2 regions of the Brevibacillus sp. HB1.4B genome follow, and region 2 is predicted to be linked to the other one. Evidence: riboswitches for the same ligand, from Rfam matches in the RefSeq annotation. Region 2 holds a riboswitch; the other holds the start of a gene.
The links. A riboswitch is a leader RNA that binds a small molecule or an ion and turns the genes downstream of it on or off. The one in region 2 is predicted to bind thiamine pyrophosphate.

Region 1: linked by a shared signal. The riboswitch ahead of thiC (phosphomethylpyrimidine synthase ThiC) and the one ahead of thiS (sulfur carrier protein ThiS) in region 2 are both predicted to bind thiamine pyrophosphate.

What each region holds. Positions count from the first base shown of each region.
Region 1 covers NZ_JABSUT010000002.1:253,658-269,931, reverse strand. Annotated here, with positions in the region: gene lgt (prolipoprotein diacylglyceryl transferase) at 1-366, opposite strand, end outside; gene ligD (non-homologous end-joining DNA ligase) at 440-1,342, opposite strand; gene HP398_RS05710 (spore germination protein) at 1,492-3,096, shown strand; gene HP398_RS05705 (Ger(x)C family spore germination protein) at 3,093-4,259, shown strand; gene HP398_RS05700 (hypothetical protein) at 4,252-4,488, shown strand; gene HP398_RS05695 (GerAB/ArcD/ProY family transporter) at 4,501-5,859, shown strand; gene HP398_RS05690 (ATP-dependent DNA ligase) at 5,881-6,822, opposite strand; gene HP398_RS05685 (DUF1904 family protein) at 7,220-7,549, shown strand; gene HP398_RS05680 (hypothetical protein) at 7,599-7,769, opposite strand; gene thiC (phosphomethylpyrimidine synthase ThiC) at 7,785-9,539, opposite strand; TPP riboswitch at 9,692-9,804, opposite strand; gene HP398_RS05670 (cation diffusion facilitator family transporter) at 10,054-10,935, shown strand; gene ku (non-homologous end joining protein Ku) at 10,995-11,954, opposite strand; gene HP398_RS05660 (hypothetical protein) at 12,078-12,221, opposite strand; gene rsmD (16S rRNA (guanine(966)-N(2))-methyltransferase RsmD) at 12,664-13,230, shown strand; gene coaD (pantetheine-phosphate adenylyltransferase) at 13,276-13,755, shown strand; gene ylbJ (sporulation integral membrane protein YlbJ) at 13,757-14,992, opposite strand; gene HP398_RS05640 (patatin-like phospholipase family protein) at 15,140-15,934, shown strand; gene HP398_RS05635 (SepM family pheromone-processing serine protease) at 15,931-16,274, shown strand, end outside.
Region 2 covers NZ_JABSUT010000009.1:12,455-28,728, forward strand. Annotated here, with positions in the region: gene dacB (D-alanyl-D-alanine carboxypeptidase/D-alanyl-D-alanine endopeptidase) at 1-467, opposite strand, end outside; gene HP398_RS20770 (hypothetical protein) at 647-1,189, shown strand; gene HP398_RS20775 (ABC transporter permease) at 1,453-2,184, opposite strand; gene HP398_RS20780 (ABC transporter permease) at 2,197-2,946, opposite strand; gene HP398_RS20785 (ABC transporter ATP-binding protein) at 2,946-3,857, opposite strand; gene HP398_RS20790 (response regulator transcription factor) at 4,010-4,723, shown strand; gene HP398_RS20795 (sensor histidine kinase) at 4,724-6,106, shown strand; gene HP398_RS20800 (ABC transporter substrate-binding protein) at 6,184-7,215, opposite strand; gene HP398_RS20805 (ABC transporter permease) at 7,212-7,970, opposite strand; gene HP398_RS20810 (ABC transporter ATP-binding protein) at 7,970-8,752, opposite strand; gene tenA (thiaminase II) at 8,737-9,417, opposite strand; gene HP398_RS20820 (acetylornithine deacetylase) at 9,425-10,720, opposite strand; gene HP398_RS20825 (thiazole synthase) at 10,713-11,486, opposite strand; gene thiS (sulfur carrier protein ThiS) at 11,492-11,695, opposite strand; TPP riboswitch at 11,895-12,005, opposite strand; gene kapB (kinase-associated lipoprotein KapB) at 12,047-12,430, opposite strand; gene HP398_RS20840 (alanyl-tRNA editing protein) at 12,464-13,675, opposite strand; gene HP398_RS20845 (hypothetical protein) at 13,758-13,985, opposite strand; gene HP398_RS20850 (glycoside hydrolase family 18 protein) at 14,082-15,365, opposite strand; gene HP398_RS20855 (thioredoxin family protein) at 15,430-15,738, opposite strand; gene lanKC (class III lanthionine synthetase LanKC) at 15,900-16,274, opposite strand, start outside.

The DNA of each region.
Region 1 (16,274 bases), on a different contig from region 2:
ACTTGGCATAAAAATGTCAGCCAAACGTAGGAACGGCAGATTATGTTTTCGAATATACCAGCTTCCTGCCAGAACACCACCGATTAATCCACCGTGAATAGCCAAGCCGCCTTGCCAAACTGCGAAGATGTCCAGTGGATTGTCTTTGTACTGCTCCCATTCAAACGTAACATAATACAATCTTGCACAAACGATGGCTGCTGGAATGATCAGAACCACCATGTTCAAGACGTGATCAGGATCAATGCCAGAACGTTTGGAATTGTAGCGAGCGAGATAAGTACCCAAGAAAAACGCCAGCCCCATAATAATGCCATACCAGTGAATCTTTAAGGGGCCGATTGCAATTGCGATCGGATCGATCATGAATGTGCCTCCTTGCCTCAAAACATCTGTGCCAAGTATAGCACAAATGGGCTGCTGGATTCCAACTAATGGCTTACTGGGACTGCAAAAAGCCGAGGATGGCATCAAGGGAGGCTCGTTTCGTCGGAGTAGATACGGATGAGAATAAATCTCCGAATGTTTCCAGCCGTTTGGGTACCGTATAAACGGTGAAGTCTGTGGGATGAGAATGGGGAACCTCCTCCCACAGGAGTGGTGTTGATACGGTTGCCTGTTCTTTTGCACGAGTTGAATAAGGGGCTGGCAACGTTTTTCCTCGCCAATGTTGCAAATAGTCAATGTACAGCTTATCTCCCCGATTCTTCACCAAGCGCTCGATGGTTACTAGTGATGGATGCTTGCTGACTAGATAGGATGCGATGAAATGTCCGACCTGGCGCGTCTGTTCAAACGTATAGCGAAGTTCAATCGGAACGTATACTTGCAAGCCGCTGGAACCAGATGTTTTGACCCAGGAAGGCAGCTGTAATTCATCGAGCAGCTGTTTCAACAAGAGGGCAGACTCTATCACAACGGCAAAATCATCTGTTGAAGGATCGAGGTCAAATACGAGCTCTGTCGGAGTCTCATCCGTGGCGAGGTGAAAGGAGACGTGCCACTCCAATGCTGCTTGATTTGCCATCCACACGAGTGTCGCCCGGTCATTGCACAGTACGTAATGAACATTTTCCCACGTGTGCGTTTGGATCCAGTCAGGCGCATAGTCAGGGGCGTTTTTTTGATAGAAGTGCTTGTCGCCAACTCCGTGAGGGTAGCGAATGACGGTTAAGAGCCGATCCTTGCTATACCGTAGGAGTGGGGCTGAGACAATCAGCAAATAGCGCAAGTAATCTAACTTGGTTACCTTGGCTTGTGGCCATAGAGGCTTGTCAGGATTTGTAATGGACAATGTGTGATTGTCGATCGTCAGCTCGTACTCTTTTGTTGCAGGACGCAATGATGTCTTCACCTTCTTTTTAAAAGGGATAGGTGTTCCTACTATCTCCCATCCGAGTTTCTCTATGTAAAAGGAATACCTCTTTGCATATATTTCCTGCCAATCAACCATAATACGGGTAGCTTTCCAGTGGTTGGGTTGGTGATGAAATGAAATTCAAGAAGAAAGATAAAATGAAAGAACTGATTGAGACAATGAATGCCTGCAGCTTGATTGAGTTGGAGGGTATACCGATTTCGCCTCAATTGGGAGAGAACATAGATCTGATGAAAAAAATGTTCTCTGATTGCTCCGATTTTGTCATACGAGAATTCCGTCAAAAAAACAGTGTCCGTGCGATTGCTGTCTTCGTAGATGGGCTGATTGATACCAAAGAGGTCAATTCTGCGCTGAAATCGTTAATGGTGCTTGAAGACGGCGATCAAGATATAAAAGTGATAGAAGAGTCACTTTTGCCCGTTTCCCAGATGGGAAGAGTAGACGATTATAAAAAGCTGCTACAAGCTGTGCTTTCAGGTGATACAGGCATTCTTGTTGAGGGCAACACAGAAGCACTCACGCTGGGCATTCGTGGAGCAGAAAAACGCTCCGTTAACGAACCAGAAGGAGAAGCTGTCGTACGGGGGCCACGTGAAGGCTTTATCGAAAATATTCGCACGAACACATCAATGCTGCGGCGCAAATTGCGAACACCTCGATTGAAAATGAAGTCCTTGGTAGTTGGACGTGAGACGAACACCAATCTGGTGGTTGCCTTTCTTGATGGGATTGCTGATCCAGAGATCGTACAGGAGGTCACTGGTCGAATCAGCAAGATCAATATGGATGCTGTGCTGGAAAGCGGATATATCGAAGAGATGATCCAGGATAACATGTACTCGCCTTTCCCTCAGGTTATGTATTCAGAGCGCCCAGACACGGTTGCTGCGGCATTGCTAGAGGGGCGTGTCGCGATATTTGTGGATGGGACACCGATGGTTTTGATAGTGCCTGTTACGTTTTGGATGATGATGCAGGCCAGCGAGGATTATTACGAGCGATTTCAAATGGCTACCCTTGTTCGACTGCTGCGATATGTATTTCTCATCATTTCGCTCATTACCCCTGCTTTATATGTGGCCATTACGACTTATCATCAACAGATGCTACCGACCACCCTCCTTTTAAGTATTGCGGCTGCGCGCGAGTCCATTCCTTTTCCTGCTATTGTGGAGGCTTTTATCATGGAAATTTCTTTTGAAGCCTTGCGAGAAGCGGGGATTCGTCTTCCGAAAACGGTCGGGCAAGCCGTCAGTATTTTAGGTGCGCTGGTCGTTGGTCAGGCAGCGGTGCAGGCAGGGATTGTTTCTGCTCCCATGGTTATCGTCGTATCGCTAACGGGGATTGCCTCGTTTACGATCCCGCATTTTAATGCATCGATTTCATTGCGAATGCTGCGTTTTCCGATCATGATTGCGGCTTCGATCCTCGGCATCTATGGAATGCTAGTAGCGTTATTGCTCATCCTTGGTCATATGGCCAACCTGCGTTCTTTTGGTGTCCCTTATTTATCGCCGCTAGGCCCGATGTCGATCGGTGATCTCAAAGACGTACTGATGAGGGCTCCATGGTCGATGATGGAAAAACGCCCAAGCTTTTTGGGCGTTCAAAATGCAAGGCGTATGAACGATGGTTATGCTAATTCTATTCAGCAAAGAGGAGGGCAATCAGGGGTGACAGGCAACCGTCATCCAAACGAGGAGGGACAATCGTGAAGGCTGTGACCCGCATATTGGTGGTGTCGCTCTGCATGTTCCTAGTATCTGGATGTTGGGATCGCCGTGAAGTAAATGATATGGCCATCGTCATTGCAATGGCGATGGATAAGGAACCAGACGGCAGGTATCGGTTATCCATTCAGGTCCCCCTGGTCAGTAGCCTAGGTGCCCAGTCCGGAGGCGGTGGTGGGACGAGTGGTGATAAGAGCTATTACGTTGATTCCGCCGTAGGCAGGACAATTCGGGAAGCGAATGGTTTGATCCAAGCCAGAATGTCTAGAGAAATTTACTACTCCCATCACCGGATGATCGTCATAGGCGAAGAACTGGCAAAGGACGGAATGTCGGAAGTGCTGGATATTGTGTCGCGCTTTCCAGAAAACAGACTAACAGCTTACATTGTCATGACAAAAGGCAAAGGAATCGAATTATTAACCGCACAGCCGCAATTTGAACGTTTTTCGGGAGAAGCGATGCGTGAGTTGGTCAAGATGGGCGGCATTACAGTAACATTGAAGGATGTGGCCCAAATGCTCGGTACACCAGGGGTTGATGCCATTTTACCCGTTCTGGCAGCAGTGGATTCTCATCCGAAAGGAAAGTCAAAAGAAATAGAGGCGACGGGGGTAGGCATATTTCGACAGGACAAGCTCGTAGCGATCGCGAAGCCCAAAGAACTGCTCGGCTTGCGATTGTTCCAACGCGATTTTACACCGTTTTCTGTTGTAGTGTCCCTTAACAAGCACGAACGGCTTACGATAACTCTTTCGAAAGGAAGGGCGAATATCCAGCCTGTGATCAAGAAAGGCCACATCCATTTCAAAATTGACCTCTACGCTTCTGCTGTTGTTGTGGAGAATCTGTCAAACCTCGATCTCGAGGAAGAGAAAAATATTAATATGCTGCAAGCGAAGCTCGTCGAGCAAATCAATAACGGTGTGAATCATATGATGAAAACAATCCAACAGAAACAATCAGACTTTATTGGGTTGGGAATCGCATTGTCAAGGAACTATCCGCAAGAGTGGCGAAACCGATATCGGAACAGGTGGAATAAGGAGCTTCCGAAAATCACATATGAAATCCGATCGAAAGTGCACATGGCCAATTTCGGACAGACAACGAAAAATATAACCCAAGGTGAAGATGATCATGAATAGAATATTTCTGGTCTTTTTTGTCTTCATGCTGTTACTTTCCTTTGGAGAATTCATCTTGAAGCGAAAAGGAATGGACGGGAGACAGCAGCGAGTCATCGCTATTTTCTACGTTTTAACCATTCTTTGTCTGATTGCTTTACAATTCCAGTATTATCAAGTGTTACCCACGAGTAATTTGATGAACTTTCTATCTCCTCATGTGAAGTGGTGGGTGGATCAGTTCGTATAAGGAGGCCCAAGTATGATTCACAAGCAAGTTGTCAATCATCGACAAATTTCCTGGCTGGTCGGCAGTGTCTTGATGACAGGAATGATGATCAGTTTCTTACGGTCTGTCGTTCAGGTAGCAAGGATGGATGCTTGGTTCTCTCAAATTTTACCCATCTTTTATGCGCTTTTTATCGCCTACGTTTTGAGTGGGCTGGTTGAAGCATACCCCGGGAAAAATATCTTTGAAATCTTGTTTATCATTGGCGGGAAGTGGATTGGTGGAGCTATCAATCTCCTCATTTTGTTTTATATTTGGATCATCCTGGCGATCGATATTAAAGGGGCAGCTGATTTTTTACATATCTCGTTATTGCCAACCACGCCATTGGAGATCATCTTACTCGTCTTCGTCCTGTTAATGATGTACTATGGCAAAACGAGTCTTGAGGTGGCGGCACGGGTAAATGAGTTTTATTTTCCCATTTATTTCATCATGTGCATTTCGCTATATTTCCTGCTGGTTAATGAATACAACGTAGAGCGTTTGGAACCAATCTTGACCAGTAATTTGGATCGGATCGTGGTCAGCAACTTTTTACCAGTGGGTGTATATGGTGATATTTTTCTCATTGGGGCATTCTTACATGCCATTGTAGAGCCGCGACTATTTTATGCTGCGATGAAGCACGGGGTCATCATTGTTGGCTTTGGGACGACGATTATGTTGCTCGTCTTGCTTGGGGTGATGGGCTTCATTATCGCCAGTCGACTGAATTTCCCTATCTATATTCTCGTCCAGCAAATCCACGTGACAGATTTCCTAGACAGGGTCGAAATGATCCTCTTTAGCGTGTGGTTCCCCGCTTTCACAATCAAAGTCATTGTCGCTTACTTGGCATTTTTAGTGGGGGTTGGATCATTTGGGGGACAACGGCATTACAATACATTCAACGCTCCGTGTGGATGGTTTATCGTTGTATCGTCCATATTCGGGTTTCCAAATGTAGCGCATATCGATCAATTTATTAGTTATAGCTTGCCGTTTATCGTTCTCGTCTTTCAATTGCCGTTGGCGATCTTTTTGCTCATTCACGTAAAGGGAAAGAACAAAGGAAGAGTGCAAAGCCTCATTCCCGAAGGAACGAAGCTTTATCGATTTTACCGGTCGATGGTGTGGATCACGACAGTCTGTTTAAGTGGTTGCGTGATCGTGATTTTGATTGGGGACTTTTTAAAAGATAAATCAGCGGTAGGAGGGGTCACGACAGCGATTGTGTACATTGCCCTCTTACTGATAGCTCTGTTGACGAGCTACGGGGAAATGCAGGCTCTTAATCATGGCAAGCAAAGGCTGGGGAGGGCAAAACAGGCCGGTTCGTTTCGACAATGAGATCGAAAGCCACGTGGTTCCTTACTCCAAAACACACTGGTGAGGCGGGACATCCACGACGCCTTGTATACTTGGCTGTCGCAAGGAATGCCCTTCCTTCCACTCCGCAAATTTGATTTTGACGGTGATTTCCGGCATTATCCATAAGGTATTGGCTGCGCGTGGTGGCTTGTTAACAAAAGTCATCTTTTGTTGGACAAGAGGCTGTATTCTCTCCGTTAAAGCACGCCAGTCCGTTTGCGTCAATTTTCCAGTACCTGCATGACCGATGTACCAAAGAGAACCGTGTTGATCGAATAGGCCCAGAAGCAACGAATTGACAATATGATTCCGAAGCGTAACGCCGCCTACGACAGCAATGAGATCTCGGTAGTACTTTTTCTTTCTCCAGCGTTGATCTTTCCCGTTGATCAAGTAGCTGCTGGACGTATCCTTCAGAATGATTCCTTCCATGCCTTGCGCTTCAATGACACGGTAAAGAGCGTCTCCATCAGCAAAATTTTCAACTAGCTGCACATGAGGAGTAGGAGTGATGATTTTGCCCAGTATTTGTTGTCGCTCTGATAGGGGGGAGGAAGTTACCCATTCATGATTCCAGTACAGTACATCGAAGACCATGTATGTGACAGGGACAAGCTTTTGTATCTGGGAGACTTTCTCTAAACGGCGGAGCCCGTCTCTCCTCATGACCTCGTAAAAGGAAGGCTTTCCGTCTGGGCCGAGAGCGATTATTTCGCCATCCAAAATCACAGAATCGGCACGACAATACGAGCGAATATCGGTCACTTCTGGATAATGGAAAGTCCGTTCATTTAATTTTCGGTTGAACAGTTTGACTTCGTGTCCATCGTAGTAGGTAAGAATGCGAACGCCATCCCATTTCACTTGGCCTATCCATTGTGGTCCGATAGGTATAGCTTCCGTGCTGGTAGGCTCAAAAGGAAAAAGCGGAGTTAGTTCCATAGCTGCCACCTCTATGTTTAGTTGGGACTTGCCCAGTTTTCTAATACAGTTTCACGGATGGGCATGATCTATACGAGTGGTGATTGCGGATGCATTCTTGTGAGAATTTTACGAAACTTTTTTATTGATTAAGTATTGAATTCAAGCTATACTACTTATATAAAGTAACTGATGGGTTAGCGGATTGGGCTGTATCTGGTTGAACTGCTTCCTCCTTCCGTGGTACGTCCACCACACCTCATGGGAAGGGAGCTGTTCTCTGATATGGCCCTTTTTGTGTCTAACTCGGGTTGGGAATGTTTGTTGTTCACTTTCTTTAATCCTTTTTTCATTGATATACAATTAGCGACTTGTTTATAATGACTGTGCGAACTCATTTACGAAAGAAGGAATTGACTTGCCGTTTCTTCGGTTTAAAGGCTTTGCGAAGCAAGACATAGAGCCCATTTCTCAGATTCTTATAGAAGAGTTTTCTAAAATTGCTGAGGTAGCTCAGGAAAAGGTGAAATTGGAGCTGCTTCAGGTAGAGCAATTGACGAATAGTCCTTTGTCTGTAGAGATCATGATGTTTCCCCGTGAACAAAAGCAACATGATGCGATTGCTAGTGCCATACACGGCATTTTGAAGAAGCAAGGCTTTCTGCATATCCATATTTTCTTCATTCTGCTATCGCCTACTCTCTATTATAAAGAAGGACTTCCGTTGCAAGTTGGAATGACGAAATAAGCAAGAAAAAAGGTCGAGATCCTCCAAAAGGGATTTCGACCTTTTTCTATTAATAATAGAGGCTTTCGGTTTGTAGGCACTTGGAGCATGTTCGCGTAAGTGGACTCTCGATATAGACGTGGCTGCAGTCCTGTTGAATCAGCCGCAATTGCTGTTTGGATTGCTCTAGCTCAGCCTCTAGTCGAATGATCTTTTCGCGTAAACGACTGGCTTCCTCCATAGGCATCCCCCTTCATTACGACTGGTACAAGCGGCTTCCCTGTTCGCGGAACTCACGCGATTTTTCCTGCATCCCGGAAAGAATGGCGGGATCTTGGGCAGCCCCTTGTTCATTGGCGATGTGACGAATGTCGTGCGATATTTTCATGCTGCAAAATTTAGGCCCGCACATGGAACAAAAATGGGCGGATTTGGCGGCTTCTGCTGGTAACGTTTCATCGTGATATTCGCGGGCGCGCTCTGGGTCCAGAGACAAATTGAATTGATCGTTCCAGCGAAAATCAAAGCGAGCTTTGGATAAGGCGTCGTCTCGCAGTTTTGCCCGCGGATGTCCTTTTGCGAGATCAGCGGCATGCGCTGCGATTTTGTATGCGATTAAACCGTTGCGTACATCCTCTTTATTGGGTAGGCCGAGGTGCTCCTTGGGCGTTACGTAGCAGAGCATCGCTGTTCCGAACCATCCAATCATGGCGGCGCCAATCGCTGAAGTAATGTGATCATAGCCGGGAGCGATGTCGGTCGTGAGTGGCCCAAGTGTGTAAAAAGGAGCCTCATGGCAAATGGATAACTGTTTATCCATATTTTCGCGAATGAGATGCATGGGGACGTGACCAGGACCTTCAATCATGACTTGTACGTCGTGTTCCCACGCAATTTTTGTGAGTTCTCCCAATGTTTCAAGCTCCGCGAACTGGGCCTCGTCATTCGCATCCGCGATGGAGCCAGGACGTAGTCCATCTCCGAGCGATACACAAATGTCATAGGCCTTCAGAATTTCGCAAATTTCAGCAAAATGCGTATACAAAAAGTTTTCTTCATGATGGGCCAGGCACCATGCGGCTAAAATCGATCCACCGCGAGAGACGATACCTGTAACACGGTTAGCTGTCATAGGAATGTAGCGCAATAGAACACCAGCATGGATCGTGAAGTAATCGACGCCTTGTTCTGCTTGCTCTATCAAGGTGTCTCGGTAAACCTCCCATGTCAAATCCTCGGCTTTCCCATTTACTTTTTCAAGTGCTTGATAAATCGGGACAGTACCGACTGGAACAGGACTATTGCGGATAATCCACTCCCGCGTGGTGTGTATATGTTTTCCCGTCGAGAGGTCCATGATGGTGTCCGCACCCCAACGGACCGACCAAATCATTTTTTCGACTTCTTCTTCCATCGAAGAGCTGACAGCTGACGTTCCGATGTTGGCATTGATTTTGACATGAAAGTTACGGCCAATGATCATCGGCTCGCTTTCAGGATGATTGACGTTAGAAGGGAGGATCGCACGTCCAGCGGCGATTTCTGCCCGTACAAATTCAGGGGAGACTCCCTCGCGAATGGCAACGTATTCCATTTCCGGTGTGATGATATTTTTTCGGGCATAATGAAGCTGGGTAACATTTTTTCCTGACTTTGCCCGTTTTGGTTTGTAGCCCTCTCGAGGGAAAGTGGGGAGGGTGGCTGCCTTTGCTTCGTTTCGGATGCCGTCGTCGACTAGTTGTGGTTCGCGACCGACATACGTTTCCGCATCATTTCGCTCATCGATCCACTCGTGGCGGATGGAGGGCAGTCCTACTTGAATGTCAGGAACGTAACCCGTTGCGGTGTACTCGCCACTCGTATCGTACACGCGAAGAGGGGGATTGGGTGTGGAGCCAGACAATCCTTCGGTAGGATGAAGGGAAATCTCGCGCATCGGGACGCGGATGTCCGCACGACTACCTGTTTCGTATACTTTGCGACTGCCTGGAAAAGAAGACACCAATGACATAAGAAAAACCTCCTTGATTTGGTTGCACGAAAGCGAGAACCGTTTAGGGAGGCGAAAGAAACTGCCCGCGAAAAAGCGCCGCATAAAACAATATGCGACGCCAACGCGAGAGTAGAGAAGAAACGGGTATCCTAAAAAGATACACGCATCTTTTCGTGTCGTATATGACATTCCTCCGCTGGCATTACCCAGTTCAGGTTCAACGGTCGATGGCACAGTACCATCCTCTCAGCCTGGTGATTTCCAAGCTCCCGTGCTTTTTTGTATTTTGGATTGCAAGAATAGGATAACGGGAAGTCCATTTAATTTCAAGGAAAATTTTCCAACGAAAAAATTGCGGGTGTGCAACACATTTTCCTCCCCCCTATTCTCATGAATCGGACTAAAACTGTTTCTGTAGACCCACATGAATCCTATCTGTTACGATGAAGTTCGAAAAAAAGCAACTGCTTCCAGCGCTTTGATTTTCCGCGTTGTCGAAGCAGGCTGGAGAAGTATTTTGAGGTGATGAGGTATGGATGTCTATTCGGATCTAAAACAAGGAGAACGTGGAGCGTGGGTGAGTATTTTCGCCTACATATTTTGCTCTGTATTAAAAATAGGAGTTGCGTATGTCACTGCGTCAGAAGCTTTAATGGCCGACGGTCTTAACAACTCAACGGATGTCGTCGCATCGATTGCTGTTTTGATCGGGCTGCGAATTGCAAGGAAACCACCTGATAAAGATCACCCGTATGGTCATTTTCGGGCGGAGACGATTTCAGCACTTGTCGCATCATTTATTATGCTATTTGTCGGAGTTCAAGTCGTTACGAATGCCGTACCATCCTTGTTGGACCCACATCATACGGCTCCTAACCTGTTGGCAGGGTGGACAGCACTTGCGACTGCAGTCATAATGCTTGGCGTTTATCGCTACAATAAAAAGCTCGCCATCAAAACAAACAGCCAAGCACTAAATGCAGCGGCAGCTGACAACCGTTCAGACGCATTCGTCAGTATCGGGACGTTTATCGGGGTAGCTGGCGCACAATTTCAATTGCACTGGCTCGATCCTTTAGCTGCTTTTGTTGTTGGTCTCATCATCTTGAAAACTGCTTGGGACATTTTCAGGGAAGCAACTCACCGTTTGACAGATGGCTTTGACGAGAGCGAGCTTGCGGACCTGCGGGCTACCATTTCCTCGATTTCGGGAGTTAAGGATATCAGTGACATCAAAGCCCGCTACCACGGAAGCAGCGTGCTGGTTGATGTTGTCATCCATGTAGATCCAGGTCTGAATGTGGTGGAGAGCCACACCATCACCGAGAAAATTGAAGAACAGATGCGCAAGATTCACCGCATTAACGCTGTTCATATCCATATTGAACCATGCAGGAAGATGGCGCCAAGCTAGATGTCTATATGTGAATACAAAAAAACCTGTCCAGAGTGGGCAGGTTTTTTATGTGCAGATTAAACAGGGGTTGCCTTCTTTTTGCGCAGTGTTTTGGTTGTAGAAGTAGTCGTTTTCTTTTTTTGACTGGTTGCGGTCTCCTTTTTCGATGCTTGCTCTTTTTCGGACGAGGAGGCAGCGGTGGTGCGTTTTCGCGCAGGCTTTGACGGAGTCGGTTCAGGCTCGATTTTGATGGGTATTGCGGCTTGACCAGCTGTAGACTCCAAGCTTTCTTTTAGGGCCTGCATGAGATCAATTACATTGGTTCTTGCAACGGTAGGTGCAGTAGCGATCTCCTGACCCTCCAGTTTTTTCTCAATCAGTTTTTGTAGGTCAGATCGATATTCATCCGTATATTTTGCCGGATCAAAAGGGATCGTCATATTGCTAATGAGCTCAGTTGCCATCTTTAGTTCGTTTTCGGCCAATGGAACGGTGGCTTCTGGCAAGGCAGGCACTTGACTGACGGGACGTACTTCATCTGGATAGAAGATCGTCTCCAGCATGATGCAATGCTCATACAGTCGGATAACGGCCAGGCTTTGCCGATTGCGCATCGTCACCTGTGCAACGCCGATCTTGCCTGTCTGTTCCATGGCGGAGCGCAACAGGGCGTATGCTTTTTCACCAGTGTCTTGTGGGGATAGGAAATAGCTTTTATGAAAATAAACGGGATCGATCTCCGACAAGTCTACGAAGTCGAGTATTTCAATGGCTCGGCGTGTTTCTGGCGTAATGGCTTCCAGATCCTCATCGTCAATCATGACAAAATGTCCTTTTTCATATTCGAAGCCACGGACGATTTCGCTCGTATCGACCTCGCGCTGGCAGTGCGGGCACATTTTCGTGTACTTGATCGGGGTATTGCACTCTTTATGCAGTTGGCGAAAGCGAATATCGCGCTCTTCGGTTGCAGTAAACATGCGGACAGGTATATTGACAAGGCCGAAGCTGATCGAGCCCTTCCACACCGTATGCATGCGGATACCTCCTTCACAGCTATTTTTGAATAGTATCTGTAACCGCATAGAAGAAGTGCCGAGGGAATTGAAGGTGGAAAAGTAAAAAGCCAGCCGATTTGATACGGCTGACTTCTTGTATAGCTACTGCCCATGCTTGACGATGTCCGATTGATCTGCACGCGATTGCATGTCTCGCGCCAGCTCGACATCTTTGCCAGTACGGTCCGCAATGGATTGGGCTTTGGACGCCTTCAACTTTTGTGCAGACGGTCGTTTTTCTGCCATGAACGACTCACTCCTTTCAGGCAATCTACATGTAGGGGGTGTTACAGGTACATGTAGTATGCGCTGCACACAAAAAAATACCCCATCGCCAAATGACGAGGGGCAGCCGTTCAACTCCTCCCGATGAAGGGAGCGATGGCACGAAATGCTCCTATCAGACACGTCGTGCGCCAAAGTGAACAGCCTTTCAATTATGGGAGAGGAGAAACCGGAGGAAGAGCTTATGGGGAAACGTAAGTCTTCTCCGCGGTTGTCAGCGACACCGTTGCGTCGCTATTCAACATCTTTTCCAATCGAATGGGGTTGTATACCTTTCTTGTACATAAATTTTTCCAGTTGCTAATTTTACGGGTGTATGCAGTTGTGATAGTATGATATCATTCTCAGTCTTAGAAAATCGCGTCATACAACATACATAGGAAAGCAGACAGGTGAAATGAGTATGCGAGTCATCGCTGGAGAACACAGAGGAAGACGGTTGGCAGCAGTTCCGGGGAAAGGAACGAGACCGACAACCGATAAAGTCAAAGAATCGATTTTTAATATGATTGGTCCGTATTTCGATGGCGGATGGGCATTGGACCTATACGCAGGAACAGGTGGTCTCGGAATCGAGGCATTGAGTAGGGGAGCGGATCGAGCTGTTTTTGTGGAGCGAGATCAAAAAGCATTTGCTGTAGTAAAACAAAACGTCAGCACTTGCAGGCTGGACGATTATGCAGAACTATATCGGATGGATGCGGACCGCGCCATTCGCACACTGAGTACGCGCAATCAAAAATTTGATCTCGTCTTTTTAGACCCGCCATACGCCCAGCAGAAAATTGTCGAAGAAATTGAGATGTTGCAGGAGCTGGGAATGTTAGCGGATGGAGCGTGGATCGTGACTGAGCATGATATCGCAGACTCCTTTCCAGATGCGATTGGTCATTGTGTGAAGGACCGAGCGGCTAAGTATGGGGATACGGCCGTTACCGTGTATTATTACGATTTGGAGCCACAAGCCTAACTTTCAATCAAGGTGCAAAAGAGCACTAAGGGAGGATTACCCGCTATGGCAATCGCCGTATGTTCAGGAAGCTTCGACCCTGTTACTTATGGGCATCTCGACATTATTGCGCGGGGTGCCAACGTTTTTGATAAGGTCATTGTTGCCGTCTTAATCAATTCGAAGAAAAACTCATTGTTCAGCGTAGAAGAGCGCGTCGATTTGCTTCGTCAAGCAACGGCTGACATGAAAAATGTAGAAGTGGACTCTTTTGACGGCTTGTTAATTGACTATATGAACAAAAAGGGCGCACAGGTGATCATTCGTGGCCTTCGTGCTGTTTCTGATTTTGAATATGAGATGCAAGTCGCCTCGATTAATAAAAAGCTCGATGAAAATATTGAAACGTTTTTCATGATGACGAACAATCAATATTCGTACTTGAGCTCAAGTATTGTGAAAGAAGTTGCGAAATACAAGGCGAGTGTCGCCGATTTGGTGCCGCCAGTCGTAGAAGAGGCACTAAAGCGAAAAATGGCCGAGTAGATTATCGCGTCGTCTTGCTGCGGTTCATGCGCGAAAGAGTCAGACTGGTACACAACAGAATGGCACCGACGCCGATGGCGATTCCCCCTGATAGGAGCAGGGTCTCCCACCAGCTCGTCGCCGGAATCTCGGATTTCGCATGTACAAATACAGGGACGGCTTTCTCGATGAACCAGGAACTGACTGTGGCAAGAGGTCCCCAAAAGACAAAGGTCAAAATCGCAGCTAGCAAAGCGTGCAGCGCTCTGGCAATCAAGTAAGGGGCGACGCGAATATCCGTTTCACTCAAGATACTCGCGACCTGCGCGTGAACACTCAAACCGCCCCAGGACAATACAGCACTGGCAATCGCTGCTTTCCAGACCAAGGAAACTTCATCAGGCACAATGCTCGCAGCCTGTGCGCCGAGGGTTACTTCGAACAAACCAGCCACGATTGCTTGGGAAAAGGCTGGTGGAAAACCAAAGGGACCGAGAATGATTGAGAGAAGCGTACTGATGATCTGTGTCAGATGAATCGTGGAGAATAGTTGAATTAAGACCGAAAAAACAATGACGAAGCCACCAATCATGAGCAATGTATTCAGGGCGGATTGCACCGCTTCTCCCATTAATTTTCCGAACGGACGCCCATCACGGATACGTGCCCGATGCATCGCTTGTAGGGCGCGTAAAGGAAGAGGTAGTGAATTTTTCTCTAATGGGGCTGACGTAATGGCAAAAGGCGCATGAAAACGATAAATCACGCCCATGAGTACAGCTGACAAATAATGAGTCAGAGCTAAAATGATACCCATTTGCTCACTGTGGAAGAAGCCGATTGCCACTGCTCCCATGACGAATAAGGGATCTCCCGTCGTTGTAAAAGATACGAGACGTTCACCCTCAGCCTTCGTCACATTGCCTTGCAGACGCAGGCGAGTTGTCAGCTTTGCGGCTACCGGATATCCGGATGAGAAGCCCATAGCCAGTACGAACCCGCCAGTGCCCGGAACGTTAAACAGTGGGCGCATTAATGGCTCCAGTAACACACCGACGAAATGAACGACGCCCAGACCCATCAACACCTCAGACAGCACAATAAAGGGAAGCGTAGAGGGGAAAACTACCTCCCACCATATTTTCAGACCGCGTACGGCAGCTTCAAAAGAAATCTGCGAGTAAGCAATCAACGAAATAACAATGAAAACTGTCGAGAGGGCGAGCAACAAAGTAAGTACGGGTGAGTGGCGTGACATGGATTCCTCCTGAATCGAAGAAAAGTAGTAGTACATGTCTACGTGGCTGGCGGGAGAACTATGCGTAAGCTTGGTCGACGAATATCTCCCAAGTGTGAAAGGTACAGCGATTTACCACATAGGCTGGTTACAGGGAGGGGTTTTTCCATGCAGACAAAGCGTAAACCAATTGTGGGTGTAGCCCTGGGTTCTGGGGGCGCTCGCGGTTTTGCACATATTGGTGTATTGAATGCGTTAGAAGCACATGGCATCCAGATTGACATGCTGGCTGGCTCCAGTATGGGCAGTCTGATTGGGGCTGTCTATGCCAACGGAATTGAACCGCATATGATGGGAAAGCTTGCCCTTAATTTAAAACGCAAGCATTGGCTCGATTTGACTGTACCCAGCATGGGCTTTGTTACGGGGGAGAAGATCAAGCAATTAATTCGCCTGCTAACGCACGGAAAGCGCTTGGAAGAGCTGAACAAACCGCTTGCCATTGTGGCGACGGATATTGAATCAGGAGAACGAGTCGTATTTCGTGAAGGTCCAATTGATCAAGCGGTGAGGGCAAGCATATCGATTCCAGGCATCTTCGTACCTGAAAAGGTAGGGGGACGGCTTTTAGTCGACGGAGGAGTTATTGATCGTGTGCCCGTAACGGTGCTGCGTGAAATGGGTGCCGATATCGTGATTGCGGTAGATGTCGCCCAATTCGATACCCGGATGGAGGTCAAAAGTATTTTTGATGTAATTGCCCAGACGATTGATGTGATGGAAAGGGAAATTCTGCGACATCGAATCATTGCGGCAGACATCGTAATCAGGCCGGATGTTGGACACTATAGCAGTATCGCGTACACAGGTGTCGAAGAAATTATCGAGTTAGGTGAACGTGCGGGTACTGACCATATCGAACGCATTCAGGAACTAATTGCAGATTGGGAGGCACAGGAATGAGTGAGGAACAGCTTTATGCCAATAGACGCAGATCTACAGGAACCAGAGGCTTTAGCTGGATACTTGCCTTGGTTTTTGTCTTGTTGGGTATTTCTTTTTTTGTACCGACGAATTATTACGTGAGTCGTCCGGGTTCAGCGATTGAGTTGGGGCCGATGATTCAAGTGGAAGGCGGCAAGAAAGACGAGACTGGCTCCTTTATGCTCACGACGGTCAGAATGGGCGAAGCGAATTTGCCGTGGTATTGGTATGCAAAAATGGCGCAGGATGTTGAGTTGATGCCCAAGGAGCTGGTGGTCAGCAAGGGCGAGAACAGCGAAGATTTTATCCGTAGAGAACA
Region 2 (16,274 bases):
TTGATCCCTAAATCCTTGATGGCTTTTGCCATTTGCTGCAAATCGTCTGGCTTCAGGCTAGGGTCCCCATAGCCTTTTAAAATCAAATCCCCTTGCAACACGCCACCGTTATTTATCTTTCCGGAAACAAACACTTCAGTCTTCCACTGATAATTCGGCCCCAGCTTATCCAGACCCGCAATGGTCGTAAACAGCTTCATGTTGGAAGCCGGGATAAAATTACGTTCGGCATTGTGCTTATATACGTACTTTTTGTCGGTTAGATCGTAAACCGCGATTCCAGCGTACATGCCCTTGCTATTCTCGTCATTTTTCAAATCGGCGATGAATTTTTCTATGCTGAGTGCCAGAGGACTAGTGGAAGTGACCTCTTCCCTGGCTAGTGCAGGCAAAGCTGCTACCTGCAACAAGAGAGCCAACACGAAAAACCACGTACCAACACGTCGAAAAGCAAACAAATGATTCATGATAACCTCCTTGTCATAGTCTGGGCGATTTCAACCAACAAATCACAGTACGCCATCATGATAGCACGTATTCTATTTATTCGGAATATTACCATTATACTAAAAGTCTACAGGCATGAACGATACCCTTTCCGTTCATACTACCTTCAAAACTTCTTTTGTTTGGAGGAAATGGCTTCATGTTCTATCGATTGCTGCTCTGTTTGTCACTTCTCTGCGCCTTTTCATTCTCCGCACTTGCCCAAACTGACATCGGTCGTGTACAAGTAGATCCCGCACCGTATCCTTCTCTTGCCGATCTAGTAAAAAGGTCAGACTTGATCGTCATCGCATGGGTAAACGGTGCTCATCAGCCTTATCCAACGGGACGCAGCGTTCCCCAAGGCAAGATCGTGAATTACACACAAAACCTCCAAGTAAAAAGAACGATAAAAGGCAGGTCATCCAGACCATTAACTGTGATTAGCACTGGTGTAGAGCCGCTTCCCGATGCCTCCAGTCCGCTCAACCTGCAATATCCTGGACCGCTGTCGGAAGGGAATTATTTATTGTTTTTGCGAAAAGTGAGAGGATCACAGCTGTACAGTACAGCAGGTCTCTGGCAGGGCGTTTACCCGATCTACCAAGGAAAAACGATCGCCCTGTCCAATCTTGGCTTTACGGAGTTGAACCAGCTGTCACAAGAAGAAGCCGTCCGAAAAATAACAGCGATATCCCGCTAACGCCACAGCAAAAAACCGCTCTCATATACGAGCGGTTTTTTGACATTTCCACCCTGTGCTGTCAGTTGCGCATCACGTAGATGAAAATCGCCATAGAAACAGCACAAGCGAGTACGCTGAGAATAAAACCCCAGATCACCCATTTGCTATTCGTCTTGTTTATGTGTTTGTCGTCCATGGAAACTTCTCCTCATTACAAGCATTCACCTTCTATTATAAGGTTGTTTGACAGGAAAGGGAAACCGTTAATGTGGTGAAAACTGTTAAAGACCTGCTCTCGTCAGATGGCGAATCCCCAGTGCACAGCCGGTCGTCACAAACAGTACACACATGACTGCAAACGTCCCCAGCTCTCCTAGCGATAAACTCTCTTGACTGAGCACGCCCATGCCAATCGTTAAAATCGACAGAGGAAAAAACATCCCGAGCCCAGACACATACAAGCCTAGCCCTACAAAAACAGCACACACACTAATGCCGACAGGTACAGCAAAGCTCTGTATCCGCGTGGAAAGCCATAGTTGGAAGGCGATGATGGTGAGCGAAGCCAGCCAGCCTCGTATGATCCATCCGAACACTTCCGGAGGAAACGAAAAATGTGCGTGTAGTCCAGCGATGAAACCCGCGCAAATATACAGCACGAGGAAAAAAAGCTGCACAGCAAAAAGGAGAACGCCAACCACTACCAGCTTCGCGAAAAAAATCGTTGGAGTCGATACAGGCGCTGCCAGTATCATGTTCCAGTTCCGATTTACATGCTCCAGTCTGCACACGAACGAACAGCAGATCGCGATGAGAATGGGCAAGAAAAATTCTCCGTAGAACAAGCTCACCTGCGTCCACAGGCTATACCAGCCATTTTGCAGGATCGCTTGGTTCATCCAGTAGTTAGCGAAGCCGATCAGCGTACTGAAAACAGGAAGCACAAGCAAAACGAGCCAAATACGAGAACGACGCAGTTTTACCCATTCAGCTCCCAAACATCTGAGTAGCATAAAAAATCCTCCCTATACGTCTTGCCGGGATACGTGAATGCTCCCAGCAAGGTAGAATGAGATGCCCATGAGTACGACGATGATCGGCAAATGAACGCCGATTTCACGCGTAGTAAACAGCATGGTTTCGTTCACGTACTGATACGTAACGGGCGAAAAATCTACATAGTACGACCAGATGAAAAGGCGTCCGACTTGTGGCGGAAACAAGCTCGCTGTCATCCCAATGAACCCCCCGATCATCCCGAGACATAGGCTAAATGCCTGATTTTTGATGGCGAGAGAGATCCATTGTTGCAGAGCAATCACCACGAGATTCGTAAGCGTTGTCCCTGCTACAAAGCGGAGTAATAGGCCAATCGGGACTGGCTCTGCTAAACCATAGCCAATGCCAAATGCCACGATCGCCACTACCTGTAAAATGACGGCTCCCCCGATCAAAACAGCCGCAGAGACGAACTTTGCCGCATAAACCGCTTTTCGACTGACAGAGGCAGCCAACAGCAGCTTCCACGTACGCCCTTTGTGTTCCATATCACAAATCCGTGAAACAATGACAGCCGAACCGATCGGCAAAAACAATCCGTTCATGGCTGTAATCGTGACCAGAATGGCGCTCCACGTCGTGGCATCCGGATTTTTCGTCATAGAGGTACTGACAGCCATAAACCCCCATGCCAGTTCGATACTCAAAAGAATGGCGAGCATGAGAAACAAACGCTTATGTCGAATTTTATAAAACTCCAGCCAAAGCGTTCCCATTACAAGCTCCCCTCCTTGCCTGTAAGGGAGAGGAAAATGCTCTCCAAGCTTTTTTTGTGCTCTTCAATCCGATAAACATCTATGCCCGCCATAATCAGCGCCCGGTTTGTCTGTGCTACCTCTCTATCCCCCATGCCTTCCATGACCAGGAAGCCATCTTGGAGACTTGGAGAAAGCTCCATCTCTTGAAGAACTCTTCTCGCTTTTTCATTGTCCTGCGTTTTCATCCACACATGAGGCTGACTATCCCGTTGCAACTGCTCCATACTCCCTTGAAACAGCAGTTTTCCCCCGTGAATAATGCCGATGGACGTGGCCACTTGCTCGATTTCCGAGAGCAGATGGCTGGAGAGCAAGACGGTCATTCCATACTCGTGTGGCAACGATTGAATCAATTCCCGAATTTCACCGATTCCCGCAGGGTCTAGACCGTTTGTCGGTTCATCGAGGATGACGAGCTTTGGAAAATGCAGCAAAGCCATGGCAATTCCCAGTCGCTGCTTCATCCCGAGAGAATACTGATCTACCTTTTTGTTCTTTTGTTTTTCCAAACGGACGATTTGCAAGGCTTTTTCTACATGTTTGTCCGGTACATCTCGCAGTCGCTGCATGACGCGCATATTTTCCAGGCCGGTAAGATGACCGTAATAGGAAGGAGCCTCGATCAAGGAACCCGTCTGACTCAAAATCTCAAGTCGGTTCCTGCTAAAATCCTTCCCGAATACAGATACACTCCCTTCACTTGGCTTGACTAATCCTAGCAGCATTTTAAGAGTCGTCGATTTTCCTGCACCATTTGGACCGAGGAAGCCATATACCTCCCCTTCTCCTACCGCAAGATTCACCCGCTGGACGGAATAGACCCCTCCATAGCGTTTTGAAAGGTTTTCCGTTCGAATCACCGTATTCATCTTTTCTCGCTCCTATCTGTTGGTCTCTCCTACGAAATCATAGAGTCCCAACCCGTCGATAAGCTGACAGGAACCTTACAACAACCTTAAATTGACTCTGAGTGGGTAGAACACACAATTCGAGCGAGTATAATGAATACGGGTGATTCAATATGGAAGAATGGAAACAGAAAAAAGTGCTCATCGTGGAGGATGAGCTTGAAATCAGAAATATGATCGATGGATTTTTGCGTAAGGAAGGATTCTCTCGTATTTTTCATGCGGGTAGTTGTAAAGAGGCGTTAGTGATTTGCGCTTCGGACAAGCCTGATGTCGCGATCCTGGATGTCATGCTGCCTGATGGAGATGGATTTGGACTTTTGACGTTGATCCGTCGCTTCTCGCAAATCCCTGTCATTTTTCTTTCAGCGAGAGGGGAAGATGAAGATCGATTGCTCGGACTTGGCCTGGGGGCTGACGACTATATTGTGAAGCCATTTTTACCGCGCGAGCTCGTTCTTCGTCTCCTGGTCATTTTACGACGCGTTTATGCGCCTCCCCAAATCGATCGTCTGCCCGTTTTCCAGCTTGGTGACAGTACGATCGATTTGGAGGCGGCAATCGTGACGAGAGATCACCGCGAATACGCTTTGACCGCCAAGGAACACGCACTCTTGCGAAAACTCTATGAAAATCGGGGACGAATCGTCACGAGTGATGCCCTGTGCCAATCTGTATGGGGTGACGATTACTACGGGTATGAAAACACGCTGATGGTTCATATGCGGCGCATTCGCGAAAAGATCGAGCCATGTCCGTCCACCCCTGAATATTTGCTGACGGTAAGAGGACTCGGATACAAATTACTCGTAAAGGAAGAGTTGTAGATGGATGGAGCCGCACGAATTTTACGTCGTTATACAGGTGCTTCTATCCTGATCGCCGTCTTTTTGCTCATCGTCAATTACATTATTCTTGGTACATTTGTTTTCAAAGGCATGAACGAAGGCTCTTCTCCCGTTCACGTCACACAAACTGTCGCAGAAGGTCTTCACAAGAACGGTACCAGCTATACGTTGGAACCAAATGCACAAGATTGGTTACAAAAGAGCCAGGCTTGGGCCATGCTGATTACGAACGATGGGAAAGTCGTCTGGGAGCAAGCCATACCGGACCAATTGCCCCGCGCCTATTCTCTGGCAGAAGTGGCGCAGTTTTCGCGGAATTACTTACAGGACTATCCTGTTTTTGTATGGGAGAATGAGATGGGGCTGGTCGTCGTGGGCTACCCGAAGGATAGTCTCGCCAAGTACCAGTTTCATTTCCCGATCAGTTGGATAAGTGATTTGCCGTATCGATTACTGGCTTTGCTTTTCGGAAATATACTACTTGCCGCTCTTCTCTCGCTTTTCATCGGCTCTCGACTCATTCGGGCAATCCGCCCACTGATTAGCGGGATTCACGCTCTGTCAGAAGATCAGCATACACATGTCGAGGCAAAAGGAATGTTCAGCGGGATTGCCAAAAGCATCAATCATGCATCGTCGCTTCTGCAAGAAAAGAACGCTTTGCTAAAAGCAAGAGACGAAGCACGCTCGAACTGGATCGCTGGAATCTCCCACGATATACGCACGCCATTATCGATGGTGCTCGGGTATGCCAGTGAATTGGAAGAGAGCAACGCAGTGCCTTACGAACAGCAGCAAAAAGCAAGCATTATTCGAAAGCAAGGGGAAAAACTCCGGTCTTTGGTCAGCGACTTGAATCTCGTTTCCATGCTGGAATACGAAATGCAGCCCATACATACCAAACCGATTCGGCTATCGACACTTGCGCGGCAAATTGTCACTGACTTTTTGAACAATGATTTGGCAGAGAGCTTTACCATCGAGCTGGATGTCACGACTGAGCAATGCTTCGTGATGGGCGATGAAAAACTTCTTGGACGCGCCATCACGAATCTGGTTCAAAACAGCATCGTGCATAACCCATCAGGCTGTCACATCCACGTGCAAACAACCCTGTCAGCCAATCAGCGCAATGCTCTCCTGATTATCACTGACAACGGAAAAGGCATCGAGCCATGCATGCTGCCTGACTTGGTGGAATTGCCTTATTCATCAAAAAGAAAATCTCCCTCACACAATGGTCATGGTCTCGGTTTGCCCATGGTTGCGCGTATTGCTGCCGCTCATCATGGACGCCTGCTGTTATCAAGCGATACAGGAAAAGGGATGATAGCAGAACTTTGTTTCCCCCTCTCCTCTTGATCGAAAAAGCACCTCCTCTGTCTCGCCAATGAAGAGTAGACTCTCAAAAGCGTGCAAAGGGGGTGCTTTTTGACTGATTACTTCGCGAGATCGCGCATGATCTCTTCTGCTTTCACGTCAGCCGTAATCAACTTCTCTTTTTTCATCCAATCAATCAGTGTTTGCCATGATTCCACCGTCTGGTATCCAAAAGGCTTTTCTCCCGCATCCATTAACGGAATCAGGATATCCAAGCTTTTGGTCTCAATGTCTTGTTCCAGCGGGAAATCGGCAGCCTGTTTGGTAAACAACAGATCGAGTGCCTTTTCCTTATTATGTTTCACATAGTCCTGGCCCTTGCCAATCGCACGCAGGAATCCTTCCACAGCTTTCTGCTTTTTGCCCAAAGTATCATCACTTGTCGCTAATACGAGCTCATAGTAGTCCGGTACACCAAACTCAAAAGGCTTGAACACATTGACTGGAACGCCGTGTTTCTCCAAAATCGGTTGCTCATGGTTGATATAGCCACCTACTACAGCATCGACCTTTTTGGCTGTCAACGCTGGAACGATGTCAAATCCGATATCCGTGAAGGTCAGTCCGGAATCATCGCCACCATTATGCTTCACGACTTGACGTACGATCGATTCATCGAGTGGAAGTGATGGATAACCGATATTTTTTCCAGCCAGCTTTTGCGGCGTATCGATTCCACTGTCCTGGCGCGTCATGATGACGTTTAACGGATGACGAACGAGTGCACCTATAGATACGACAGGTACTCCTTCTGCACGAGCTTGGATGAGCTGTGGTTGATAGCTGATTGCCAAATCCACTTTACCCGCCGCCGCCATCTTCAACGGATCATTGCTGTCTGAAGGCATTTGCATGGTCACCTTGAGGTTCTCGTCTTTGAAATAGCCTTGCTCCTCTGCGACGTATAAGAAGGAATGTACAGCATTCGGATACCAATCGAGCGCAATCGTCAGCTCTGTCGGCTCCGCTCCTTTATTAGCAGGGGCTTGCGTCTGACCAGCATCCGAGCTCGCCTGATTGCCGCAAGCGGCAAGACCTGTTGCCAATGTGAGTGCCATGAATGCTTTCGTCCATTTGTTGAAAGGTTTCATTGTTGTTCTCCTTTAGTTTTCATATGCGGGGAAAAATGACGTTCGATTCGTCCAACCAGCCAAAACAGCAGCATGCCGAGAATCGAGAGCAACAGGACCGAGGCAAACAACGCGGGAGCCTGAAAATTGCCGGATGCCCGTCTGCCAAAATACCCGAGACCCTCGCTCGCCCCAAGCCATTCTCCGATCGTCGCCCCAGCCACACTGTAGGTAGCTGCCACTTTGAGACCACTGAAGAAATGGGGTAAACTCGACGGGAGTTGCAGCTTGGTGAAAATTTGTCCGTTTGTTGCCCCCATCGTTTTTAACAACTGGAGCATTTCCTTGTCCGTCGAGCGAAGTCCATCATACGTGTTGACGACGATCGGAAAGAAAGTAAACAGAATCGTAACAGCGATTTTTCCAGATAAATCATACCCGAACCACAAAATAAATACGGGTGATAATGCAATAATGGGGATCGTTTGGGAGATGACGATATACGGATAGACCAAGCGCTCGACAATCCGACTGCGAATCATCGCGAAGGCAAGAGAGATTCCAAACACAATCGAGATCGATAGTCCTAGTAACACTTCCTGTAACGTCGCCCAAAGATGGACACCTACTAGAGAGGCACGTAAATCCCACAAAGACACAACGACAGCGCTAGGCGGCGGTAAAATGAATGGCGGCACTCCGAAGAAGCGACATACCGCTTCCCATACCAGGAGAAAAATGGCGATGGAGATGCCAAACCAGATGCCTCTCCCCATCATGCTTCTCTCCTCAACGGCTTCGTTGCTGCTTGGCGCTCCTGTCGCAGCAGTTCCCAAATTTGTTCACGCAATGCCAAAAATCCGGCTTGATTGCGACTACTTGCCGTCCGAGGTCTGCTTACCGGAACGGTTAATTCGATCGGCTTGGTGATCGGACTACCCGAAAGCACGATAATACGATCTGCAAGTAAAATGGCTTCGTCGATGTCATGTGTAATCATCAGCATCGTACTGCCTGTTTCCTGCCACTTTTCCATCAGCCACTCTTGCATGTCCATTCTCGTAATTCCATCCAATGCACTAAACGGCTCATCCAACAGCATCATCTCTGCACCAGAAAACAACGCCCGCAAAAAGGAAACCCGCTGACGCATCCCACCAGAAAGCTGGGCTGGATAGCTGTCAGCCCAATCCTGGAGCCCGTACCTTGGCAATTGCTGTCTGACGCGCTCATGCGCTTCTTTTTTCTTCATACCTTTGATTTCTAGCGGCAAAGCTGCATTTTCGACAATCGTACGCCATGGCATGAGCTGATCGCGTTGGGGCATATAGCCGACCTGCCCCAAACGATTTGCAACTGCTACACTGCCTAGTCTGATTTCACCTTGCCCCGGCTCAAGAAGACCTGCGATGAGCTGAAATAAGGTGCTTTTCCCGATCCCGCTCGGACCGATCAAGCTGACGAACTCTCCTTTTTCCACACGCAGATCAAAATGATCAAGAATCTGCTTGTCGCCATACGAAAAGCTGACATCGGCGAAAGCTAGTTGTTCTCCCACGGCCACATTTCCTCTCTGTAGGACATGTCCCAGAACATGTACTCCATTTTGGAGGTATTGACAAAATACTCTTCCAGTTTGGCCAGCTCTTGCTCGCTCTTTCCTTCCGCCAATTGGTTCATGATATCCATCAGCCAGATCGCCAGCTGCCCAAACTCATCGGAGCTGTACATGCGTACCCATTCCCCGTACAGTTCGTGTTCCAACGCCCCTTCTACTTGTGCCAAGCGCTTGCCGATTTCCCAATAGCTCCATGTGCATGGGAGTAGTGCACTCACCAATTCTGCCAACGACCCTTGATGAGCGACACGCAGCATGTAGCTGGTGTATCCCAGCATGACAAACGAAGGCTCTGTCGCTTCCAGCTCCGCGCGAGAGATGCCAAATCGCTCAGCATACTGACGATGCAGCTCCATCTCTGTGTTCAGCGTCGATTCTTGCAAAGCAGCGAATCTGGAGCTTGTTTCCAGATCGTACGCCTTCACACTCGCAATCGCGAACATTTTCGCATAATCAATCAGATAGATGTAGTCTTGTTTCATGTAATATTTGAATGCACTAACGGGCAGGCTGCCATCTCCAAGTCCGGTGACGAAAGGATGTTGATGAACACGCTCCCAGATCGGGGCTACACTTTTTCTCAAACGATCAGTAAAGGTTGTCATGCGATACTCACTCCTTCGCTTCCTTTGGGGTATTGCACCAGGTGGCAATAAATCGGGCCATAATCTGGGCAAAATGAACAAGCTGGTCAGGATCAATGGATTCATCTACGGCATGTGCATACGTGAGCTCACCGGGCCCGAATAGTACAGCCGGAATGCCTGCATGCGCAAACCAGCCTGCATCCGTCACCGTAGGCGACATATTAACGACAGGCGCTTGATGCATGTGACTTTCATAGGCGGATTGCAGCATTGCCAACCCCGGATGTTCCGTATCCAACTCCAGTGAAGGGAAAATTTCACCGCGCTCCTCAATCATCGAACGTCCTCCCCACCGGAATGTTGGAGGATTGTCTCTCAACCAAAGATCAGCTGCTGCTGCACGCCCGACATGATCCTCGATCTCTCGGATGATCTCTTCGTAGGATTCATTCGGATAAAAATGAACAGTAATCCATAGTGCGCAACGGTCTGCGATGAACGCTGCGTGACGACCACCCTCGATGACTGCGGGATTGATCGTATTGCTGCCTGGTAGAAAGCCGGGGTAGGACTTCATGACAGCCCAATCCCGTTCCAGCTCCTGTAGTGCGCTGATCACCTTCGTCATTTTTTCAATGGCAGAAGCTCCCCGTACGCGTCCGCCTGCATGAATGGTCTGTGCGCGCATTCCGTCATGCAGCGTCGTCGGACTCTCAATCGTGATCCAGCCTGTGATGACCCCGCCCTGTCCTTGCATTTGGAGATTGCTCGTATCCACTACAACGGCGTAGTCAGCTTGATAGCCTCGCTCGATGGCGACCAATGTCCCCGCTTCACCCGCTTCTTCTCCGATGACGGATTGAAAGAGCAGATCTCCTTGGAGCTCCATTCCGTGTTCGCGCAGCATTTGGATCGCAAACAAGCTCGCTGCCAGTCCACCTTTCATATCCGCAACACCACGGCCGTACAGGCGCCCATCCTTGCCATGTGTCAGAGTAAACGGTGGATAGGTCCACCCCGTGTCATCTCCGACTTCAGCCACATCGATATGCCCGTTGACAATCAAACTGTTTGCCTGACTAGAGGCACTCCCTGATAACCGGCCGACGATATTGTCGTCTCCTGGATATACCGTCCAGCGTTCGACCTCGAATCCCATCGCTTGCAATCTGTTGGCGATTACTCCTTGTGCGGCATCGCTGTTTCGCGCGGGAGGACTCACAGTCGGATGAGAAACGAGCTCTGCCAGTAATGCGAACAGCTCTTCTTTGCGGCTGGCAATCGATTCTACCGCTTCTGTCAGTCGATCCACGCTACTCAATCATCCCTTCAGTCGGGCTGCTTGCGGACGCGTAGCGCTTTTTCGCGATACGGCCTGCCAGGAAGCCTTTGCGACCTGCTTCCACCCCGAGCTTCATCGCTTCTGCCATCAAGACAGGATTGTCAGCGAGTGCGACTGCTGTATTCAACAAGACACCGTCAGCACCTAGTTCCATCGCTTTCGCGCAGTCTGCTGGCGAGCCAATTCCTGCATCGACGATAATCGGTACCTTAGCATCCTCGATGATAAAGCGGAGGTTGTTTTCATTGACAATCCCTTGTCCGGAACCAATTGGTGACGCACCTGGCATAACCGCATGTACGCCGACTTCTTGTAAACGTCTAGCAAGAATCGGGTCGTCATTGGTGTAGGTCAGTACGATAAAGCCTTCTTCCACCAAGATTTTCGAAGCCTCGAACGTACCAATCGGGTCAGGGAGAAGGGTTTTCGGGTCTCCAATGACTTCTACCTTGATCATGTCACACAATCCTGATGCTTTAGCCAAACGAGCAATGCGCACTGCTTCTTCAGCTGTATAGGCACCTGCTGTATTAGGTAGCAAGGTGAATTTTTTCAAATCGAGCTGTTCCAAAAAGTTTGGTTCTTGCGGATTTTCCAAATTCAAGCGACGAATCGCAAATGTCAAAATCTCTGCTTCCGACACCTCTACCGCTTTCCCTTGTGTATCCAAATCAGCGAATTTACCTGTCCCGAGAAGCAAACGGGAGCGAAACTCGTAAGGTCCAATTTTCAATGTATCCATCATAATGATCATCCTCCTCCGACAAAATGAACGATTTCTATGCGATCTCCGTCTGCAATCGGTGTTTGTTCGTACGTGGAGCGATCAATAATTTCACCATTTCGTTCTACGACGACAATCTTCTCTTGCAGGGAATAAGAAGCAAGCAAGGCTCGCACTGTCGTGATCTCTTCCGCCAACTCTACTTTTTTCCCATTCAGCTGAACAATCATTGATTACCTCCTTCTACTGGAAAAAAACGGCTTCCCCCGCCTGCCTGAGTCGATTCAGACAAACAGAAGAAGCCGTATACCCATCCCATCTCCCCAGACGAATGGCATAAAAAAACCATCCGCCTCGGATGGTTGAGTGAGATCTGATCATGCATGCACGCAAACAAGCATAGTTCTGCTCGGATGCGACACCGTGATACTGATTCCAAATACCTCTTCCTCCGCTGGCATGACCCAGGTCAGGTTCAACGGTCAGTAACACACTCGTTACAATCTCAGCCAACGTTGCTTGGCCCCCGTTTGGTAGTAAAGCTATGCAATTGTCGTACATTCGAGTACTACAGTACCACTCTATTTCGTGTTTGTAAAGGCTTCCTTGTGCATCTTTTCCAGCTCAATGAGACAACGCTCTGCCCAAGCTGCCATTTTCGAAAGCTTTTCCATTTCTCTCTCCATCGCCTGACGCACAGATTCCTTGTAGTCCGGAATCGCGCCATTATAGCGAATGACCCCTTGGACAGGCGTCATGAATTTTTCCATGTAAGAGAGTGCTGGACGCTGGTGAAACAGCGGCACATCTACTTCGTAGGAAGAATGCAAATCGCCTTGCGTCGGGTATTTAGTAACGGCCAACACTTTTACCAGCAGCTTCGAATCGTGGATTTCCAATACTTCTGCAATATATTCTCCAGTTCGCTGCGCCACGCGAACGATATCTCCCGGATTCCAGTTCATCGCGGTTTCCTCCTTTTATTCAATCAAATGTATTTACATTAGTGAGGCTTCCAGCAGTTTGCGAGCATGCAGCAATACTTCTTCCGCATCCACTACTGACTGACCACCACCCTGTGCCATGGCAGGATTTCCTCCGCCTTTTCCTTCAATGACCGGCAAGGTTTCTTTCAACACTTGATTGATGGCTACGTTGACTTCTTGCCCACGAGCAAACACGATTTGCATTTTGTCTTCGGTAGTAGCAGCTAAAAGGCAAATCGCATCTGGCGCCAGAGCAGTAGCCAGCTGTGCGAACTGCTGAAGCTGTTGAATGGTTTTGTCCGTGAAGGTATGCATAATGAGGCGAGAATGACCGAGTTGGCTAGCAGCAGATAGTTGTTGATTGACTTCCACTTCTAACAGCTGCTTATCCACTTCTGCCAATTTTGCCTTCAAGGTGTCACGTTCTGCAAGGAGGCGTTCCGTCTGTGCGATCAGTTCACCTTCATTGGTAGCGAGCAGCTTCGCCGTATCACGAACGACAGCTTGCTTTTGGTTGTAGTCCCGCAAAGCTCGCCAGCCACAGATGAATTCCAGACGAATGTTTCCGCGATGTCGCTCCCAGCCCAAGATCTTGATCATCCCGACTTCGCCCGTACGTGCAGGATGTGTTCCTCCACATGGGTTGTAATCAAACTCAGGAATCATCACGACACGAATGTTTTCAGTAACGGTCGGCTGTTTTTTCAAGGGCAGCGTTGCCAACTCCTCGTCATCAACGAACCGCGCTATGATGGGGTGGTTTTCCAGAACAATCTGATTCGCTCGCTTCTCTACCTTCTCCCATACATCTGTTGTCAACTCATCTAGTCGTACATCAATGGTGACACGTTCTTTGCCCAAGTGAAAGGCAACAGTCTCCGCTTGCACGACTTCCAGGAAGGAAGCAGATAAAATGTGTTGTCCAGCATGCTGTTGCATATGATCGAAGCGACGGTCCCAATCGATGTGACCCGTTACTTCCGCTATGCTTTCAGATAAGGGAGCTTCCAGTCTATGGCGAATTTCGCCTTCTACCTCTTCCACATCTACCACACGAATCTCTTCCAATACGCCCAGATCGGAAGGCTGTCCACCTCCAGTAGGGTAAAAAGCCGTTTGATTTAGTACTACGTAAGGTGTCCCATCTTGCTCGACACCAGCCCTCGTCACCTGGGCCGAAAACGTTCTTGTATAGGCATCCTGATAATAGAGTCTGTCGTCCATCGTTACTCCTCGCTGCATGGAACCATGGTTCCAGCCTGATTCTCCCACTTGGGGGCAAAACAAAAAAACGTATGTATAAAACTTAGCCAAACAAGTGATCCATTTGTTTTTCGCGCTCTTGGCGCTCCTCTGGGCTTGCCAGGTCATACTTTTTCAATAAATGAAACAGTTCATTTAGACGCTCTTGGCTGAGTTCGCCATTCAACTGATTCTTGAATTGACTCACACGCAACTCCGACAGATATGGAGTTTGTTCTGCCAGTTTTTTGTGTACGTCCTCATGGCTGTGATCCAATTTGCATTCTCCCATGATTTCTCCCCTTTTCCTTACTGTCATCTTCATCATACCATGATTTTTCATTCGAAAAAAAGGCGTACAACCCGCGATGGAATGTACGCCAGATGACTATGCGCGCTTACGAACGCGAAAGTTCTCCTCGATCAACAGCCAATTTTGCGGAAATGGCAAACCGAGTTTCCAGTAGCTGACGCCTCTCAAACCAAGTTGTTTAACTAGATTGAACTTAGCTTGGATCGACCGCGCATCCTCAAACCACACCTGATGTTGCTTGCCTTGATCATCGGTGTACGTAAAAAACGGAGCCTGTGCGCGATAGTCATACCGGATCACTGCATTATGCTGCGCAGCCAAAGCAATTGCGGCTTGTGGACTTAGAGCTTTCGCTGTCGTTCCTCGCTCGTACGGTAAGGTCCAGTCGTATCCGTACAGATTTTGGCCCATCAAAATTTTCTCGGCTGGTATTTCGGTAATAGCGTACTGCAAAACACGCCGCACCGGTCCGATCGGAGAAACCGCCATGGGAGGACCACCACTATAGCCCCATTCATACGTCATGATCACGACAAAATCGGCAAGCGCTCCTATCGCTTTGTAATCATGGGCGGAATACCATTTGCCAGCTTGCTCGGCACTCGTCTTCGGTGCGAGCGCAACAGACATCATCAATCCTGCTGCATGTATACGATCCCTTGCTTTTCGCAAGAAGTTCGCGTACGCTTCAGCACCGGTTGTGGGCAATGCTTCTAGATCAAAATGGATATCCCCCATTCCCAGCTCACGGGCGGTCGCGAGAATATTATCCAACAATTTGTTCTGGAGCTCTTGATCGTTCAGGATGAGTGCGCCCAATTCCGTACTGAACTGACCTTTTTCCAAATTCGTCACGACCATCATAAGTAGTACTTGGTTTTCTTTTGCGATCGCCGGAAAATTGTTCAGCGTTGGTCGATCGAGGGTGCCATCCCGTTTGATACGAAAGCTGAACGGTGCCAAATACGTCAGATGAGGAGCAGCCGTCCGAACATCCGCTTCCATCGCTGGTGGGACAGTGCGGCGCGGTTCCACATATGCATTGAAATCAGCCGCTCGTCTAGGGCGAGGCGGGATATAAAGTTTTTGCCCGACTTGTAGCGGTTTATAGGGAGAAATCCCATTGACGCGAGCAAGCTCTGCTGCGCTGATCTGGTAACGCTGACCGATGGTATACAACGTATCTCCTTGTTTGACCCAATAGTAGCTTCCTACAATCGGGATCACCATCGCCTGTCCGGTTGCCAGCTTATTGGGATCTGGCAATTCATTCGCCTTGGTGATCGCTTCTGCCGTCGTGCCGTACGTCTCGGCGATGCTCGCTAAGGTTTGTCCTTCTTCCACCACGTGGATTTGCATACGCCTCCTCCTTCGCATTTCTTCTCTCTCTGTCATATTCATGGCGAAGGAAATAGGTGTATGTCTAGGCCAGAGGTTTCAGTACATCGTATAAAAATCCAACGGACTGGATGGCATAATGGCGTTCCAACAATTCATTTCTGTGAAAAATAAGCAAGGCGGGAACGCTGGTCACTTGCCATTGTTCTGCCAATGCAGGCGCCGTATTAATGTTGATCTGATACAGAGGAACGGTAGGTAATGTTTCTTGCATGATGCCGAGCATACGTGCTGCGAGCTTGCAGGTCCCACACATCGGTGTATAGACAAAAAGAGCGACCGACTCCTTTTCTTGCAGGTATTGGATCAGTTCTGTTGAGGTTAGTTCTTGCAAGTCGTATCTCTCCTTTCTGCACATTGGACATGATACAGGATCTAAACAACCTTTTTCTCTTTCGCAAACCAAAAACGACAGTAACCAACCATAAGGTAGCACTGTCCATTTGGTACTCTTATACAATTATGGAACAAAGCCAACCACTACTCTACGCCTCATTACTTGATTGTAGTTGGGGCGGCATTTACACATGCTACATCTTGGCTATATTTTGTATTTTTATAAAAATCATCGATATTTATTAATGGAAGCCAATATAATGGGTTATCTTTCAATATCCCCTCTAAAGCTAGTATAATACCAGAACTCCCTGTTTGAAAGTCATCAGATAAACGATAACAAAACTGCCCTGGAAATAAAATATGATTTTCCTTAGGAATTAAAAATAGACGTAACAATTCAATTACACAATCTTTTTTGTTTGTATACGCAGAATCACTTTTTCCTAGGAGCGGCGGTATTATCAAAAAGCTTCCAGCGCCATCGTAAAGCCCCCCGCTTATGCTACATCTAACACGATATAAATTCGTAAT